Regions from separate parts of the Dyella sp. BiH032 genome, predicted to be linked through region 2. Evidence: predicted binding sites of a transcription regulator. Region 2 holds the regulator's gene; the other holds the start of a gene.
What was found. Region 2 encodes FliA, which starts transcription of late flagellar genes. Its sites were predicted from a motif close to TAAAGTTTNNCNNNCNNNGGCCGATAA; they were not measured.
Positions count from the first base shown of each region.

Region 1: RKE25_RS20345 (methyl-accepting chemotaxis protein) is a predicted target of FliA. The motif match lies at 5,164-5,190, and genes of this name have one in related genera.

Region 1 covers NZ_CP134867.1:4,609,710-4,617,831, forward strand. Annotated here, with positions in the region: gene pgaB (poly-beta-1,6-N-acetyl-D-glucosamine N-deacetylase PgaB) at 1-921, shown strand, start outside; gene pgaC (poly-beta-1,6-N-acetyl-D-glucosamine synthase) at 921-2,174, shown strand; gene pgaD (poly-beta-1,6-N-acetyl-D-glucosamine biosynthesis protein PgaD) at 2,171-2,644, shown strand; gene RKE25_RS20330 (cupin domain-containing protein) at 2,647-3,120, opposite strand; gene RKE25_RS20335 (MBL fold metallo-hydrolase) at 3,225-4,313, opposite strand; gene RKE25_RS20340 (TetR/AcrR family transcriptional regulator) at 4,440-5,063, shown strand; gene RKE25_RS20345 (methyl-accepting chemotaxis protein) at 5,229-6,782, shown strand; gene RKE25_RS20350 (serine hydrolase) at 6,848-8,122, opposite strand, start outside.
Region 2 covers NZ_CP134867.1:1,486,644-1,494,765, reverse strand. Annotated here, with positions in the region: gene RKE25_RS06510 (flagellar motor protein) at 1-582, opposite strand, end outside; gene RKE25_RS06505 (chemotaxis protein CheA) at 584-2,563, opposite strand; gene RKE25_RS06500 (protein phosphatase CheZ) at 2,577-3,215, opposite strand; gene cheY (chemotaxis response regulator CheY) at 3,212-3,619, opposite strand; gene RKE25_RS06490 (RNA polymerase sigma factor FliA) at 3,689-4,483, opposite strand; gene RKE25_RS06485 (MinD/ParA family protein) at 4,485-5,441, opposite strand; gene flhF (flagellar biosynthesis protein FlhF) at 5,438-6,769, opposite strand; gene flhA (flagellar biosynthesis protein FlhA) at 6,803-8,122, opposite strand, start outside.

The DNA.
Region 1 (8,122 bases), 1.9 Mb from region 2:
GAGAAGAACCTTTCCGCGCTGCTCGACCGCATCCGCCGCATGAAGCCGAGCCAGGTATGGCTGCAGACCTATGCCGATCCGGATGGCGACGGCGTGGCCGACGCGGTGTACTTCCCCAACCGCCACCTGCCGATGCGCGCCGACCTGTTTGCCCGTGTGGCGTGGCAGCTGCGCACGCGCTGCGAGGTGGACGTCTATGCATGGATGCCGGTATTGGCGTTCCGCTTTCCCGGCGGCGGCGACCTGCCGTCGCTCGGGCATGGCGGCGACGGCGACCACTACCGCCTTGCACCGTGGGACCCGCGCGTACGCGCCATGATCGGCGACGTCTACGAAGACCTCGCCATGCACGGCGGCATGTCCGGCCTGCTGTTCTCCGACGACGCCTACCTGCGCGACACGGACGCGCTCGGCCCGCTCGCCGCCAGCAAGCCGGCGCAACGCACGCAGTACCTGATCGACTTCACCCTCGAACTAGCCGACCGCGCCCGGCAATGGCGCGCGCAGCTCAAGACCGCGCGCAACCTCTACGCACGCCCGGTGCTGGAGCCCGCGTCGGAAGCCTGGTTCGCGCAGAGCCTGGCCGCGTTCAACGCCGCCTACGACTACACCGGGCTGATGGCCATGCCGCAGCTCGACAGGACGCCCGCCACGAATACCTGGTTCGAACGGCTGGCCGCCGCGGTCGCGGCGCAGCCGCATGGCCTGGACCGCACCGTGTTCGAACTGGCCGCGGTGGACTGGCGTGCCGGCGGCAAGCCGGTGCCACCGTCCGTGCTCGGCGCGCGGCTGCGCCTGTTGCAGGCGCAGGGCGCCCGCCACCTGGGCTACTACCCGGACAACTTCGTCGCCGACCAGCCCGCGCTCGAAGCGATCCGCCCGTACATCTCCGCCGCCGAACACCCGTACCGGGAGCCGTGATGGACCTGCGCGACATCGCCACGGCGCTGCTCGACTTCGCCTTCTACTATCCGCTGCTGATGTCCTTCTTCTGGATGAGCGGCGGCCTGATCTACTACCTGCGCTGGGAACGGGGACAGGCACCGCGCACCCGGCCGCCGGCGCTGCTGCACTACCCCCTGGTCAGCCTGATCGTGCCCTGCCACAACGAAGGTGCGCAGGTGCGCGAGACCATCGCCCACCTCGACGCGCAACGCTATCCGCACTTCGAGATCATCGCCGTCAACGACGGCTCGACCGACGACACCGGTACGCAACTCGACGCGCTGCAGGCGGAGTTCCCCCGCCTGCGCGTGATCCACTTCGCCAGCAACCAGGGTAAGGCCATGGGCCTGCGCATGGCGGCCATGGCGGCGCGCGGCGACTTCCTGGTGTGCGTGGACGGCGATGCGCTGCTCGACGAGTACGCCACGCACTGGATGATCGGCCATATGATCGGCAGCCCGCGCGTAGGCGCGGTCACCGGCAACCCGCGCATCCGCAACCGCTCCACCCTCCTCGGCAAGCTCCAGGTGGGCGAATTCTCCTCGATCATCGGCCTGATCAAGCGCGCACAGCGCGTCTACGGCCGCGTATTCACCGTGTCCGGTGTGATCGCCTGCTTCCGTCGCAGCGCACTGCACGACGTCGGCTACTGGAACACCGACATGGTCACCGAGGACATCGACATCAGCTGGCGCCTGCAGATGCGCCACTGGGACATCCGCTACGAGCCCAATGCGCTGTGCTGGATCCTCATGCCCGAGACCCTGCGCGGCCTGTGGAAGCAGCGTCTGCGCTGGGCCCAGGGCGGCGTGGAAGTGATGCTGCGCTATAGCCGCGTGCTGCTGGCCTGGCGCCGCCGCCGCATGTGGCCGGTGGCGCTGGAATACCTGCTCAGCCTGGTCTGGGCCTATGTGATGGCGACGATCATCGCGCTTTGGGTGCTGGGCCGTTTCACCACGCTGCCGCCGCCACTGCGCATCGCCACCCTTCTACCGCAGTGGCACGGCGTGATGCTGGGCATCGTGTGCCTGCTGCAATTCGGCATCAGCACACTGATCGACCGGCGCTACGAAGCACGCGTGGGCCGCAACTACTACTGGATGATCTGGTACCCGCTGACCTATTGGCTGCTGAGCACGGCCACTACCGTGGCCGCGCTGCCGAAAGCCCTGCTCAAGCGCAAGGGCACGCGCGCCGTGTGGGTCAGCCCCGACCGAGGTATACGATGAAAGCCGAAGCCATCCTGATCCATCGTCCCGAGCGTCAGCATCCGGCGCGCCGTGCGCTGTTCACCACCGCCACGCTGGTGGCCTGGATGGCATGGATGGCCCTGTGGCTTCCACTGGCGACGCTCGTTGCCTGGGCCTTGGGCTTCCGCGTCGGCTACGTGGAAGTCGTCGTGCGCGAGCACGGTCACGGCGGGCACGACCTGGCGACTCTGCTCGCGCTGGCGCTCGCCTGCGGGTTCGTCATGGCCGTCTGGGCGTCCTACAACTATCTGCGTTTTGCCGGCGTGGACCGGCGGCGCCACGCCCGTTCCGTCGAGCGCCGCGCCATCGCCACCGCCCTGGGCGTACACCAGGCCACGGCGACCTGGATGCAGCACGCCCCGCGCATGGTGCTGGAGTTTCCCGAGGGCGAGCAGGTCGTGCATCGCATGGAAACGGACGCCGTCGCGCAGCGCCTTGCCGCCGGCTGACGTCAGAGCCGCTCGCGGCGGACGTGCTCCACCGCGACCAGGTCCTCATGGTCGCCATTGATGTACAAGCGCTTGCCCAGCCGCGGATAGTCGCAAACGTCCTGCTCGAGCCGCTGCCCGGCCACCAGCAGCACCAGCGGCTCGTCGCCGGTATTGCGCAACACGTGTGCCGGACCCCGTCGTGGAAAACCCAGAAAGTCGCCGGCCGCAATCGGGCAACGCTCCTCGCCGATGTCCGCCTCGCCCTGCCCGGAAAGCACGTAGACGCACTCTTCCTCGTAAAGGTGCCGGTGGTACTCGGACGACTCGTTCCCCGGCAGCAGCGTGATCATGTGGAAGCCGAACTGCGTGAGCCCCGTCGCGTCGCCAAGGGATTTGCGCAACCGCACCGCCTTCGGATTGAGCGAGTGCACGTTGCGCTGCGCCGGCATCGCTTCGATGGCCGATGCCTTCAGCAACTCGCGTGGTGTATTCATGACCGCTCCCCGCCGCCGATGTCAGACGGGGAGTATCTCCGCTGGCCGCCGAGCGAACAAACCGACGGCGCCGCCGGCACCCCGGCGGGCGCTCGTCTGCGCGCTCAACGCGCGTCCGCGTCGATCGCCGCCGGCACGTAGGAACCGGTGGACGCGGGCGATTCGAACAGCCGCCACCAGCGCTCGCCCGCATGCGGCGCCGCCAGGTCCAGGCGTTCGCCCATGCGTGGCGTGGACAATGCCACGCCGTGTGAGGATGCCAGCGCGCTCACCTGTTCGAACGGGTCCTGCCAGCGATGCATCGCTAGGTCGAACGTGCCGTTGTGGATCGGCAGCATCCAACGGCCGCGCAAGTCCAGGTGCGCCTGCACCGACTCGGCCGGCTGCATGTGCACGTAAGGCCATTGCGGATCGTAGGCGCCGGTTTCGATGAAAGTGACGTCGAACGGCCCAAGCCGCTCGCCGATGGCCTTGAATCCGTCGAAGTAACCCGTGTCGCCGCTGAAGAACACGCGCAAGTCCTCATCGATGATCGCCCAAGAAGCCCATAGCGTGCGGTCCCCGTCGAACATCCCGCGGCCGGAAAAATGCTGCGCAGGCGTGGCGACGAAACGGACACCGTCGACCTCGGTCTCCTGCCACCAGTCGAGCTGGCGCACCTTGGACGCATCCACGCCCCATGCCACCAGCCGGTCGCCAACGCCAAGCGGCGCCAGGAACACGTCCACGCGGCTGGCCAGGTACTCGATGGTGTCGCGGTCCAGATGGTCGTAATGGTCGTGCGAGAGCACGACGCCGCGAATCGGCGGCAGTTCGTGCAAGGCGATCGGTGGTGAGTGAAAGCGCTTCGGCCCCATCCAGCGGAACGGCGAGGCGCGCTCGGCGAAGACCGGGTCGGTCAGCCAGAAGCCGCCATGCAGCTTCAACAGCAGGGTGGAGTGGCCCAGGCGATAAAGGCTGCGGTCCGGCGCCGCCTCCAGCTGTGCCCGGGTGAGACGCTGCACCGACAGCGGCGCATCAGGCACCGAATCGCGCGGTTTGTTGGTCATCATGTTCCAGATGATGCCCAGCATCTTGCCCAGGCCTTCGGCCGGGCGCGGCGCGGGATTGCGGAAGCGGCCGTCGCGGCGCTGTGGGGACGTCCCGTAGGCATCCGGGCCAGGGCGGCGCCGTGCGCGCAGGCCGGCCAGCATGGCCAGGGCGGCGGCGATCAGGGCGATCACGGTACTCATCGGCGTTTCTCGGAAGGAGGGGCAAGAGGAAACTACACCGAGCAGTGTAGTTTCGATGTGGACGAAAAGTAAACCCATGGGTGTAAAATCCGGGTCATGCCCACGCCAGCCCGCCCCGCCCGCCTTACCGACCTCAAGCGCGCCGCCATCGTGGAGGCCGCCATCGACGAATTCCGCACCGCCGGCTACGAGGCCACCAGCATGGACCGCATCGCGGCCCGGGCCGATGTCTCCAAGCGCACGGTGTACAACCACTTCCCGAGCAAGGAGGTGCTGTTCGCCGAGATCCTCCACCAGCTTTGGAAAGCCAGCCACGACGGCGAAGACCTCGCCTACCGCACCGACCTCCCGCTGCGCGACCAGCTGCTGGAACTGGTCGCGCAGAAACTGCGCCTGCTCAACGACGAGGCATTCGCCTCGCTCGCACGCGTCGCCATCGCCGCGGCGATCCATTCGCCCGAACGCGCGCAGGACATGGTCGCGCGCATGAACGAACGCGAAGAGGGGCTGACCGTGTGGCTGCGCGCCGCCAAGGCGGACGGCCGCCTGAAGATCAAGGACCCGGTCTTCGCCGCGCACCAATTGCAGGGACTGGTGAAGACCTTCGCGTTCTGGCCGCAGATCACGCTGGGACAGCCACCGTTGACGCCCAGGGAGCGCAAGCGCGTCGCCGAGTCGGCCGTCGACATGTTCCTGGCTTACTACGCTTGAACGGCGCGCGTTCTCCCGCGGCGTAAACAAGCCGCACAGGACGGCGAAAACTTAGCTCGCACTTAGCGCTTTTTTCCTGCGCCCGCAGCGTTTTGCGCCATCAAGCTTGGCGCGGCGGGGCCGATACCTGGGTCATACCCGCTATCGCCACACGCAGCCGCTCGCATGTCCGCCAAACGCTTTACCGTCCGCGCCCGTCTCGCCTCCGCCTTCGGCCTCCTCACCCTGCTCGTGCTCGCCACGGCCGTCGCCGGCGGCTGGGGCATCCTCGGCCTCAACCGCACTGCCGTCGCCACCTTGCAGGGCGACGTCAGGTTCTCCACCGTCATCCGTCGCGTTCAGGCCGACCTGCTGGAACTGCGTCGCTTCGAGAAAGACAGCTTCATCAACATCGGCGATACCGACGCCGTCGCGTCGTATCACGGCAAGTGGACGCAGGTGCACGACCGTACGCTGCGCGACCTCGATGCGATGCGCGCCTTCCCGGCCGGCACGGCCTCGGCGGATCGCTTCGCCGGCCACCTGAAGACCTATACGGAAGGCTACGAAGGGGCCATGGCCCGCGTGGCCGCGCACACGCTGGCCAGTACGCGCGACGCCAATACGTTCTTCACCCAGTTCAAAGATTCCATCCGTGCGCTGGACGATCTGTCTGCCGCCCTCGCCGCCGAGGCCGACCGCCGCGTGGACGGCATCGAGCCGCAACTGCATGCCCGCGCCATCACGGCGATGAGCGTGTCGGGCATCGCCGTGATCGGCGCCATCGCGATCGCCGTGCTGCTGTCCGTCCTCACCACCCGCCGCATCATGACTCCGCTGATGCGCGCCCGCGGCCTGGCCACGGCGATCAGCGAAGGGCATCTGGCGAATGCGTTGCAGGTGGAAGGCAACGACGAGTTCGCCGATACCCTGCGCGCACTGCAGACCATGGACGGCAAGCTGGCCGCGATGGTCGGCGACGTGCGCATCGTCGCCGAGCAGGTGGCCGCAGCCGCGCGCGACATCTCCGCGGGCAATGACCATCTGTCGAACCGCACGCAGGAACAGGCTGCGTCGATCGAGGAAACCGCGGCATCGATGGAACAGATGACTGCCACGGTCAGCCGCAACGCCGAAGGCGCCGAGCAGGCCCGCGAACTCACGCAGGCGGTGCGCAAGGACGCCGAGCGCGGCGGCGAAGTCGCGCACGAGGCCATGGACGCCATGCATGGCATCCACCGCGCCAGCGGCGACATCGCCCAGATCATCGCCCTGATGGATGAGATCGCCTTCCAGACCAACCTGCTCGCGCTCAACGCCGCCGTGGAAGCCGCCAGCGCCGGCCCGCATGGCCGCGGCTTCGCCGTCGTGGCCGCCGAGGTGCGTGCACTCGCCCAACGCAGTGCTGCGGCCGCGAAGGACATCAAGCGCCTGATCACCGACAGCGGGGAGAAGGTGACGCAGGGCGTCGAGCTGGTCGGACGCGCCAGCCAGGCCCTGCAGGGCATCCGCGCCGGCGTGCGCAACGTCAATGGCATCGTCGAGGAAATCGCCGCCGCGTCGCAGGAGCAGACGCAGGGCATCCATCAGGTCAATACCGCGATCGCCACGATCGACAGCGTCACGCAGCAGAATGCCGCGCTGGTGGAGGAAGCGAGCTCGGCCAGCCGTACTGCGCTGGAGCTGGCGCAGTCGCTGCTGCAACAGGTGGCGTTCTTCAAGATCCGGCAGGCGGCCTGATCGGCCAGGCCCGCGCCGCCCAAGGTCGCGACGCGGGCACGCCGGCAAGATCTCGCTGAGCGCGCTCAGCGGGACGATGGTTTTTCCAGCACCGCCAACCTTCCCTTGGCGTGCTCGTTGCCGGGGTTGCGCTCCAACGAGAGGCGGTAGTTGGTGATGGCCTGTCCGTGGTCGCCCAACGCCTCGTAGGCTTCGGCGAGGCTGTCGTACACGTTCGCGCTCGCGGCATACTGCGTGGTGTTGTAGGCGAACACGTTCACGGCCTCCCGGGTCCGCTTCTCCTGGAGCAGCCGGTAGCCCCACGCGTTCACATAACCTTCGGTCAAATGCAGCCGCGGATGAGCGCGCCGCACCCCGGCAATAGTGCCGGCGACATCGCCGAAACCTTGCTCCGCGAACGCCCGGTCCAGCGCCGTTTGCGCCGGCGACGCACCGAAGACGGCGTCGTGGATGCGCTCGGCCACCGCCTGCAGCTCGCCCTGGGTCGTGGTCGCGCTGCGGTTGGCCAGCAACACGACGCCGTAACCGTCACTGGGATACAGCTCCATGTAGCTGGCGAAACCGAAGGTGCCGCCGGAATGCGACAGCCGCACCTGGCCATCGATGGTGGTCTCGATCACCCAGTTGAAGCCGATCGCGCGCTCGCCGGCGTCGCCCCATTGCGGCTGGTGCGTGAGCTTGACCGCCGGATCGCTCTCGTCGAGCTGTCGCTCGAGATACCGGGCCATATCGCGCGTGCTGTAGCGCAAGCCACCCGCCGCGCGTGTCACCGGCGCGTCCCAGACCGGCGCCGCGCGCCCATCCCCGGTGTAACCGATGGCCATGCGGTCCGCGCGGTTCTTGTCCGTGCCGCTGGCCATACCCAGCGGCCGCTCGATGCGCTCGGCCAGCACGGTCTCGAACGGTTTCCCGAAAAGCCGCGCATCGATCAGGCCCACCACTTGCGCGGCCACATTGGAATGAGCCGGCGTCTTGCCGGGCTCGCGCTGCAGCGACGCCTGGCGCAGGTCGGCCAGGAACTGTGCCGCGGTATAGCCATTGAGCCGTTTCACGATGAGGAATGGGACGTCCGCGGGCTTGGCCTGCTTCATGTCCTGGACCAGCGCATCGGGCAGGTTGTCGGGCAAGCCCGACGTGGTCGCCACCAGTTCACGCAGGGTGACCGGGCGTCCTTCATAGGCCAGCCCCGGATAGTCACACTCGGGCAGGTAGCGCCGCATGTCGTCGCCGAGCTGCGCCTTGTGCGCCACGATGGCCTGCGCCAGCAGCAGGCTGCCGAAAGTCTTGGTGATCGAGCCGATCTCGTAGACCGTGTCGGCGGTGGGCGGCACAGCCTTGCC
Region 2 (8,122 bases):
CGCCACGCCGTAGATGGTGGCCACGAAAGCCGCGGCGATGCCGTGGCCGAGCTTGCTGGGGTCGGCGAGGTTCTGCATCACCGCCATCAGGCCCATCACGGCGCCGATGATGCCCATGGTCGGCGAGTAGATGCCGGCCTGCTCGAACACTTTCGCGCCGGCCAGGTCCGCGTGTTCGCGCGTGTCCTGCTCCACCTCGAGCACGCCGCGGATCTGCTCCGGTTCGCTGCCGTCCACCAGCAGCTGCAGGCCCTTGCGCACGAACGGGTCCTGCTCGGAATCGATCTGCGGCTCCAGGCCCAGCAGGCCCTGGCGGCGCGAGATCTCGCTCCAGCCGATGACGCGGCTGATCAGGTCGTTGGGCTGGTGCTGCGGCGGCTTGTAGATCATCGGCAGCATGCCGATCGCATGCTTGAGCACCTTGCCCTGGGTCTGCACCAGCAGTGCGGCGATGGTGCCGCAGAACACGATCACGAACGCGGCGGGGTTCCACAGCGCTTCGACGCTCGACCCTTTGAGGATGGTGCCGAGGATCACGACCACGAAGGCCAGGATCGTTCCGATGATGCTAACCAGGTCCATGTCAGGCGAACGCCTCTGAAGATGTGGAAGCCTTCGGCGACGCTCCCGACGCCGCCAGCCATGGGCCGCCCTCCCCGGCCAGTCCCGCCAGATCCAGCACGAGCGCCAGGCGCCCGTCGCCGGTGATGGTCGCGCCGGCCACGCCCGCCACGCCGGCGAACAGCGGGCCCAGCGGCTTGACCATCACGTCTTCGCGGCCGATCACCGCGTGCACCAGGCACCCCAGGCGCTGGTGGCCGATGTGCAGCACCACCACGTGGCGGCCGGCATCCTCCGCGGCGCCCGACCAGCCGGCCAGGTCGCCGAGCGGCAGCGCGCGGTCGCGATGCGACGCCACCAGGCAGCCGTCGAGCAGGCGGTCCTGCCCCGGCGACAGTTCGAATACTTCGTCCACGTTGCTCAGCGGCATCGCGAACAGCCGCGCGCCGACACGCACCATCAGCACGCGCACGATGGCCAAGGTCAGCGGCACCGTCAGTTCCAGCTCGCTGCCCTGACCGAGCTTCGAGCGCACCTGCAAGGTGCCGCCCAGTTCGGCGACGCGGGTCTTCACCACGTCCATGCCGACGCCGCGGCCGGAGATGTCGGAGACCTGCGCGGCGGTGCTGAAACCCGGTCGGAAGATCAGTTCCAGGCATTCCGTCTCGGACAGGCGCGCGGCCTGCGCCTGGTCGATCACGCCCTTCTCTACCGCCTTGCGGCGCAGGACGTCGGGATTCATGCCGCGGCCGTCGTCGGCCACCACGATCACGATGCGCTCGCCGCGCTGGCTCGCCGACAGGCGCACGCGTCCCTTGCGCGGCTTGCCGGCGCGCTCGCGCTCGTCCGGCATTTCCAGTCCGTGGTCGACCGCATTGCGCAGCAGATGAATCAACGGATCGGCGAGTGCTTCGACGAGGCTGCGATCCAGGTCGGTGTCTTCGCCCTCCAGCACCAGCTCGATCTCCTTGCCGAGTTGGCGCGCGAGGTCGCGCACGATGCGCGGGAAGCGCTGGAACAGCCGGCCCACCGGCTGCATGCGCATGCCGAGCACGGCGCCCTGCAATTCGTCCGCGACGCGGTCGAGTTCGCCGGCGGCCACGTTCAGCGGTTCGTCGCCGCTGCTGGCGGCGAGGCTCAGCAGCCGGTTGCGCACCAGCACCAGCTCGCCGGCGCGGTTCACCAGCGCGTCGAGGCGGCCGGTATCCACGCGCACGGTGGCTTCCGGCGGCGGCGCGGCCTTGGCCGGCGCCTTCGCGGGAGCGGGAGCAGCAGCCGACGCGGCCGACGCGGCACCGGGCGAGCCGCCCTTGCCGTGCAGGCTGTCGAGCAGCGCCTCGAATTCGGCGTCGTCGATGGTGTTGGAAACCTCGGCCTGCGCGGGCGTGCCGGGCGCCTTGCCCTTGCCGTGCAGGTCGTCGAGCAGGCGCTCGAACTCCGCGTCGTCGATCGAGCCAGACGATGTCGAATCCGACGGCGCCGGCGCGCCGGGCGCACCGCCCTTGCCGTAGAGGTTGTCGAGCAGCGCCTCGAACTCGCTGTCGTCGATGGTGCCGCCGCTTGCTTCCGCCACGGGCGGCGGAGCCGGCACCGGCGCGGGGGCCGGCGCAGGCGGGCGCGACGACGGTGGCTGCAGGCGTGCCAGCAGCACGGCGGGCGCCGCCGGCATCGGTTCCGACGACGCCAGCGCGGCCATCTGTGCATTGACCAGGTCCAGCGCTTCCAGCAACGCGTCCATCTGCGCGGCATCGAGCACCAGGTGGCCGGCGCGCGCTTCGTTGAGCAGGTCCTCCGCGTGATGGCACAGGTGCACCATCGGGTCGATGCCGAGAAAGCCCGCGCCGCCCTTCACGGTATGGAAGGCGCGGAACACGGCGTTGAGCAGATCGGCGTCGCGCGGCGACGCTTCGAGCGCGACCAGCTGCTCGCTCAGGCGCTGCACGAGCTCCCCGGCTTCGACCAGGAAGTCGTCGCGCAGCTCGGCGTCCAAGGTGGGATCCATGGGCTGCCCGTGCTCAGAAACCGAATTCGCTGAGCAGGCGGTCCGCCTCGTCCTGGCTCGACACCTTGGCGGCGGCCACCGGCGCTTCGCCGCCGGCCAGCGCGCCGGTCAGGCGCACCAGTTCCAGCAGCGAAGATTCCACGCTGCCGATGAAGGTGGCGACCTTCTTGATGCGCTGGCCCGACAGGTCCTGCCAGGACTGCGCCATCACCATGTCCGAAAGGCCCTCGCGGCACTGCGCGGCGAAGTCGCGCGCCTGCATGGCCAGTTCGGCCACGGGCTCTTCCGCGCCGCTGCCCAGCACGTCGCCGGCACGGCTTTCCAGCGCGGTGGCCTGCGGCCGCATGCGTTCGGCGAAGTCGATGCTGCGGTGGGCCGCCTTGGCGCTCATCTCCAGCACGTCGTGCAGGTTCTGGCGCGCGTCGGCGACGCTGTCCGGCACGCCTTCCTGCGCCAGCTCGCCGCCGAGGCGGCGCACCGCCTCGTGCAGGTCGCGGGCCAGCAGGCCCAGCGCGCGGAACAGATGCTGCTCGCGCTGGCGGACCATGGTGTCCAGCGCCAGCTCGAACGCTGCGCCGTCAGGACTGTTGAGCAGCTCCTGAACTTCCTGCGGCAGCGCCGCGCTCATGGGGGTGACCATCACTGCGCTCATGCGCTTGCTCCCTGGGCGGCAAGCCGCTCGAAGATCTTGTCCAGCTTTTCCTTCAGCGTGACCGCCGTGAAGGGCTTGACGATGTAACCGTTCACGCCGGCCTGGGCGGCGGCGATGATCTGGTCGCGATTGTTCTCGGCGGTGACCATCAGCACCGGCAGCGCCTTGAGCGCGGGCTCGGCGCGGATCGCGCGCAGCAGGTCGATGCCAGTCATGTTGGGCATGTTCCAGTCGGTGACGACCATGTCGAACGACTGCTGCTTGAGCATCGTCATGGCGTTCACGCCGTCGTCCGCCTCCTGGATGAGGCCGTTGCTGAAACCCAGCTCGACGAGCAGGTTGCGCACGATGCGCCGCATGGTGGAGAAGTCGTCCACCACGAGGATTTTCATGTTCTTGTCCAACGGAGGCTCCAGGGTCCTTGTGGGGGTGGGTTGGTCGAATGGGTCCGGGAAAATCGGCGGGAAACGGCGTCAGCGCTGGGCCTGGGCCGGCGCCTTCGCGCCGCCGTGCCGCCCGCCGCTGCCGGCGGCGCCCTCGGCACCGCGCCAGCCGGTCATCCGCGCGCGCAGCCGGATCAGCGCCTGCCCGTGGATCTGGCAGACGCGCGACTCCGTCACGCCGAGCACGGCGCCGATCTCCTTCAGATTCAGTTCCTGCTCGTAGTACAGCGACATCACCAACTGCTCCCGTTCGGGCAATCCGCCGATCGCCTCGACCAGGGCTTCGCGCATGCCTTCCTGCTCGAAGCGGTCCTGCGGGCTCAGGCCTTCCTGGTCGGCGACGTCGAGCGCGGCGCCCTCCTCGTCGTCCTCCGGCGCGGAGAGACTGAGCAGGCGCGCGCTGGCCGCGTCGGCCAGGATCTGGTGGTATTCCTGGGCGCTGATGCCGAGCCGGCGGATCACCTCCGCATCGCTCGCGTCCGCGCCCGTTTCGTTCTCGATCTGGCGTACCACCTCGGTCACTTCGCGCAACTTCCGGTGCACCGAGCGTGGCGTCCAGTCCGTCTTGCGCAGCTCGTCCAGCATCGCGCCGCGGATGCGGATGCCCGCATACGTCTCGAAGCTGGCCATGCGGTCCGTGGCGTAATTGCGCGCCGCTTCCAGCAGGCCGATCATCCCGGCCTGCACCAGGTCGTCCACGTCCACGCTCGGCGGGAGGCGGCCCATCAGGTGATAGGCGATGCGCCGCACCAGCGGAGCGTGCCTGCGCACCATCTCCTCCGTGCTCTCGCGTTGCAGTTGCAGATATTCGGAAGCCACGCTCATCTCACCATCCCCCATGGGCCGGGTCGGGCGCCGTCGCGGCCCGGCCGCCGAAAAAGGCGATGCGGTCGCGACCCGTCCTCTGGGGTTCACCCCATGTATCGACCACACCCGCCATTTGCTTGAATCCCCGCGCGGCCCGGCTGGCCGGCCACAGGTCCACCACCGCGCTCTGGCGGCGGATCGCCTGGCGCAGGTGCTCGTCGTAGGGAATGGCCCCCATGAAATCCAGGGCCACGTCCAGGAAGCGGTCGCACACGCGCGCGAGCTTGTCGTAGAGCTGCCGCGCCTCGCCGGCGTGGCGCACCATGTTGGCCACCACGTGGAAGCGCCGCACGCGGAAGTCGCGGCTGAGCACCTTGGTCAGCGCGTAGGCGTCGGTGAGCGAGGCCGGTTCGTCGCAGACCACCAGCACCACGTCGTCAGCCGCGGCGGCGAACATCACCACGTTGTCGGAGACGCCCGCGGCGGTGTCGACCACCAGGAATTCCGGCGGATCGGGCAGCTCGTCGAAGGCGCGGATCACCGCGGCGTGCTCGCGCGTATCCAGCTGGGCCAGGCGCCGCGCGCCGGAGCCGGCCGGGATCACCTTCAGCCCGTGCGGCGCCGGCAGCATCAGTTCGCTCAGCGTGCAGCTGCCGTCCAGCAGATGGCCGATGTGGCGCGCCGGCTGCAGGCCCAGCAGCACGTCGAGGTTGGCCATGCCCATGTCGGCATCCAGCAGCGCGACCTCGCGGCCGGCCATCGCCAGCGACATGCCGAGGTTCACCGCCACGGTGGACTTGCCGACGCCGCCTTTGCCGCCGGCCACCGCGATCGCGCGGCAGCGGCGGGGCACCGGCGCCGATGCGCCCTGCGGTACGGCGCCCGTCTCGCGAGCGTCGCCGCCGCCCATCGGATGGAAGGCCGAGAAGAGATTTTTCAGGCCCCAGGCCTGGTTGATCGCCAGCGTCGTCATCATGCGTTCGCCACGGCAAGGCCGAAACGCTCGGCCATGTCGCCCTCGTCGATGGCCGGGGCCTGGCCTTTGAGCGCCTGCGCGGCGCGGCAGACCAGCACGCGCGCGTCGGCGGCGGTGAGGTCCTCGGGCACGCGCTGGCCGTCGGCGGTGTAGTCCAGCGGCAGGCGGTGGCGGATCAGCGCCGACAGCGCGCCGCCGAGACTCGGAGCCTCGTCCAGCTTGGTGAGGATGCAGGCCTGCGGCTGCTGCGGCAGGAAGGCGCGCACCATCGTGTCCAGCGCCTGCGCCTGCGCGTTGGCGGCCAGCACCAGGCAGGTGCGCACGTCGCCGGCCGCGCGCAACAGCTCCATCTGCTGCTGCAGGCGCGGATCGCTGCCGGCCACGCCGGCGGTATCCACCAACACGACGCGGCGGCCGCGCAACACGTCGAGCACTTCGCGCAGGCTTTCGGCGTCGTGCGCCGGGAAGACGCGCGTGCCGAGCAGGCGGCCGTAGTGTTCGAGCTGTGCGGCGGCACCGATGCGGTAATGGTCCGTGCTCACCAGCGCCACCTGCGCAGCGCCGTGGCGCAGCACGGCGCGCGCGGCGAGCTTGGCGATGGTGGTGGTCTTGCCCACGCCGGTGGGGCCCACCAGGGCCATCACGCCGCCGCTGGCGGCGATGTCATAACCGGTGATGCGCAGGTTGCGGCTCAGCACGCCCAGCGGCAGGTAGCGCGCCTGGTCGGCGCTGAGCTGGTCGGGCAGTTCGTCGGCAAGCTGGCGGGCGATGTCCGCGTCGATGCCAAGCCGCGCCATGTCGCGCAGCACGCGGCCGCGCAGCGGATGGCGGCGCTGCAGGTCGTTCCACGCCAGCGAGGCCATCTGCGCTTCCAGCAGTTCGCGCAGGCTGCCCAGTTCGGCACGCATGCGCGCGGTGTCGAGCGCGGCCTGTTCCATCATCGGGTGCAGCGGCGGCGCCTCGACCGGCGCGGCAACCGCGGGAGCGGCTACGGGCGCGGGCGCTGCGGCGGCGACCGGTGCGGCCTTCAGGAGGGGTGTCACCGGCTTGGCGGCTGGCTCCTCCGCCGGCGCGCGCCGCGACCGCACCGGCAGCAGCGGCGGCGGTGCCGGTGTGTCGATCAGCTTTGCGCGGACCTGTTCCGGCAGCGGCTCGCCGGTGCGTGCGGCTTCGCGCACCAGCGACTCGTCGTAATCGACCGCCGCAATGATCTCCACGCCCTCGTCGAGGCGGCGCGTGGAAAGAATCACCGCATCCGGCCCCTGCTCCTCGCGCACTTCGCGCATGGCCTGGCGCATGTCCGCGGCTACGAATCGCTTGATCTTCATCGTTCCGTTCAACCCCTGTCCCGGCGCGCCGGATTACCGGCCCAGCGCCTGCACCAAACGCACCCGACGGTTGTCGGGAACCTCGTTGTAGGCCAGTACGTGCAGGTTCTGTGCCACGTGACGCGTGAAGCGTGCGAGCCACGGACGAAGCTGCGGCGCGACCAGCAGCACGGCCGGTTCGCCGCTCATTTCCTGGCGACGCGCGGCGTCCGCAACACCGGTCTGCAAGCGGTCGGCGAGGCCCGGCTCCACCGCGGCGCCCGCTACGCCGCCGTTTCCGAGCGACGAGAGCAGGATCTGCTCCAGCTCCGGCGCCAGCGTGATGACGGGGATCTCGGTGCCGAGGCCAGCGATCTCCTGCACGATCTGCCGGCCCAGCGCGACGCGCACGGCGGCGGTGAGCGCGCCGGGATCCTGACTCTGGCCCGCGTGTTCCGCCAAGGATTCGACGATGGAACGCATGTTGCGGATCGGCACCCGCTCAGCCAGCAGGTTCTGCAGCACCTTCACCACCACGCCCAGCGACATGCGCTTGGGCACCAGGTCTTCCACCAGCTTCGGCGCGGCCGCGGCCAGGCGGTCCAGCAGCTGCTGCACGTCCTGGTGGCTGAGCAGTTCGTGCGCGTGGCCCTGCAGGATGTGCGACAGATGCGTCGCCACCACGGTGGCCGGATCGACCACGGTGTAGCCCAGCGCCTGCGCGTTGTCGCGCTGCCCGGTCTCGATCCACACCGCTTCCAGGCCGAAGGCCGGGTCCTGCGTGGCGATGCCCTGCAGCGGGCCATGCACACGGCCTGGGTTGATCGCCAGCAGGCGCTCGTTGTGCACCTCGGCCTCGCCCATCGGCACGCCCATCAAGGTGATGCGGTAGGTGTTGGGCCCCAGGTCCAGGTTGTCGCGGATATGCACCGGCGGCACCAGGAAACCCAGCTCCTGCGACAGCTTGCGGCGCACCGACTTGATGCGTCCCATCAGCTCGCCGCCCTGGTTCTTGTCCACCAGCGGGATCAGCCGGTAACCGACTTCCAGGCCGACCGGATCGACGCCGGCGACGTCCTCCCAGCCCAGCTCCAGGCGTTCGGCGGGCGCGGCGGCGGGTGCGGCTTCGACGGCGGCTTCCTCGGCCAGCTTCGCGCGGGTCTCGCGCTCGCGCTTGAGCATCATCCAAGCCGCGCCGCCGCAGATCGCGCCCAGCAGCAGGAAGGCGATGTTCGGCATGCCGGGGATCAGGCCCATCACGCCCAGCACCACGCCAGCCACCGCCAGCGCGCGCGGCTGGCCGAATACCTGGCCAAGCACCTGCTTGCCCATGTCCTGCGCGCGCGACACGCGCGTCACGATCACCGCCGTGGC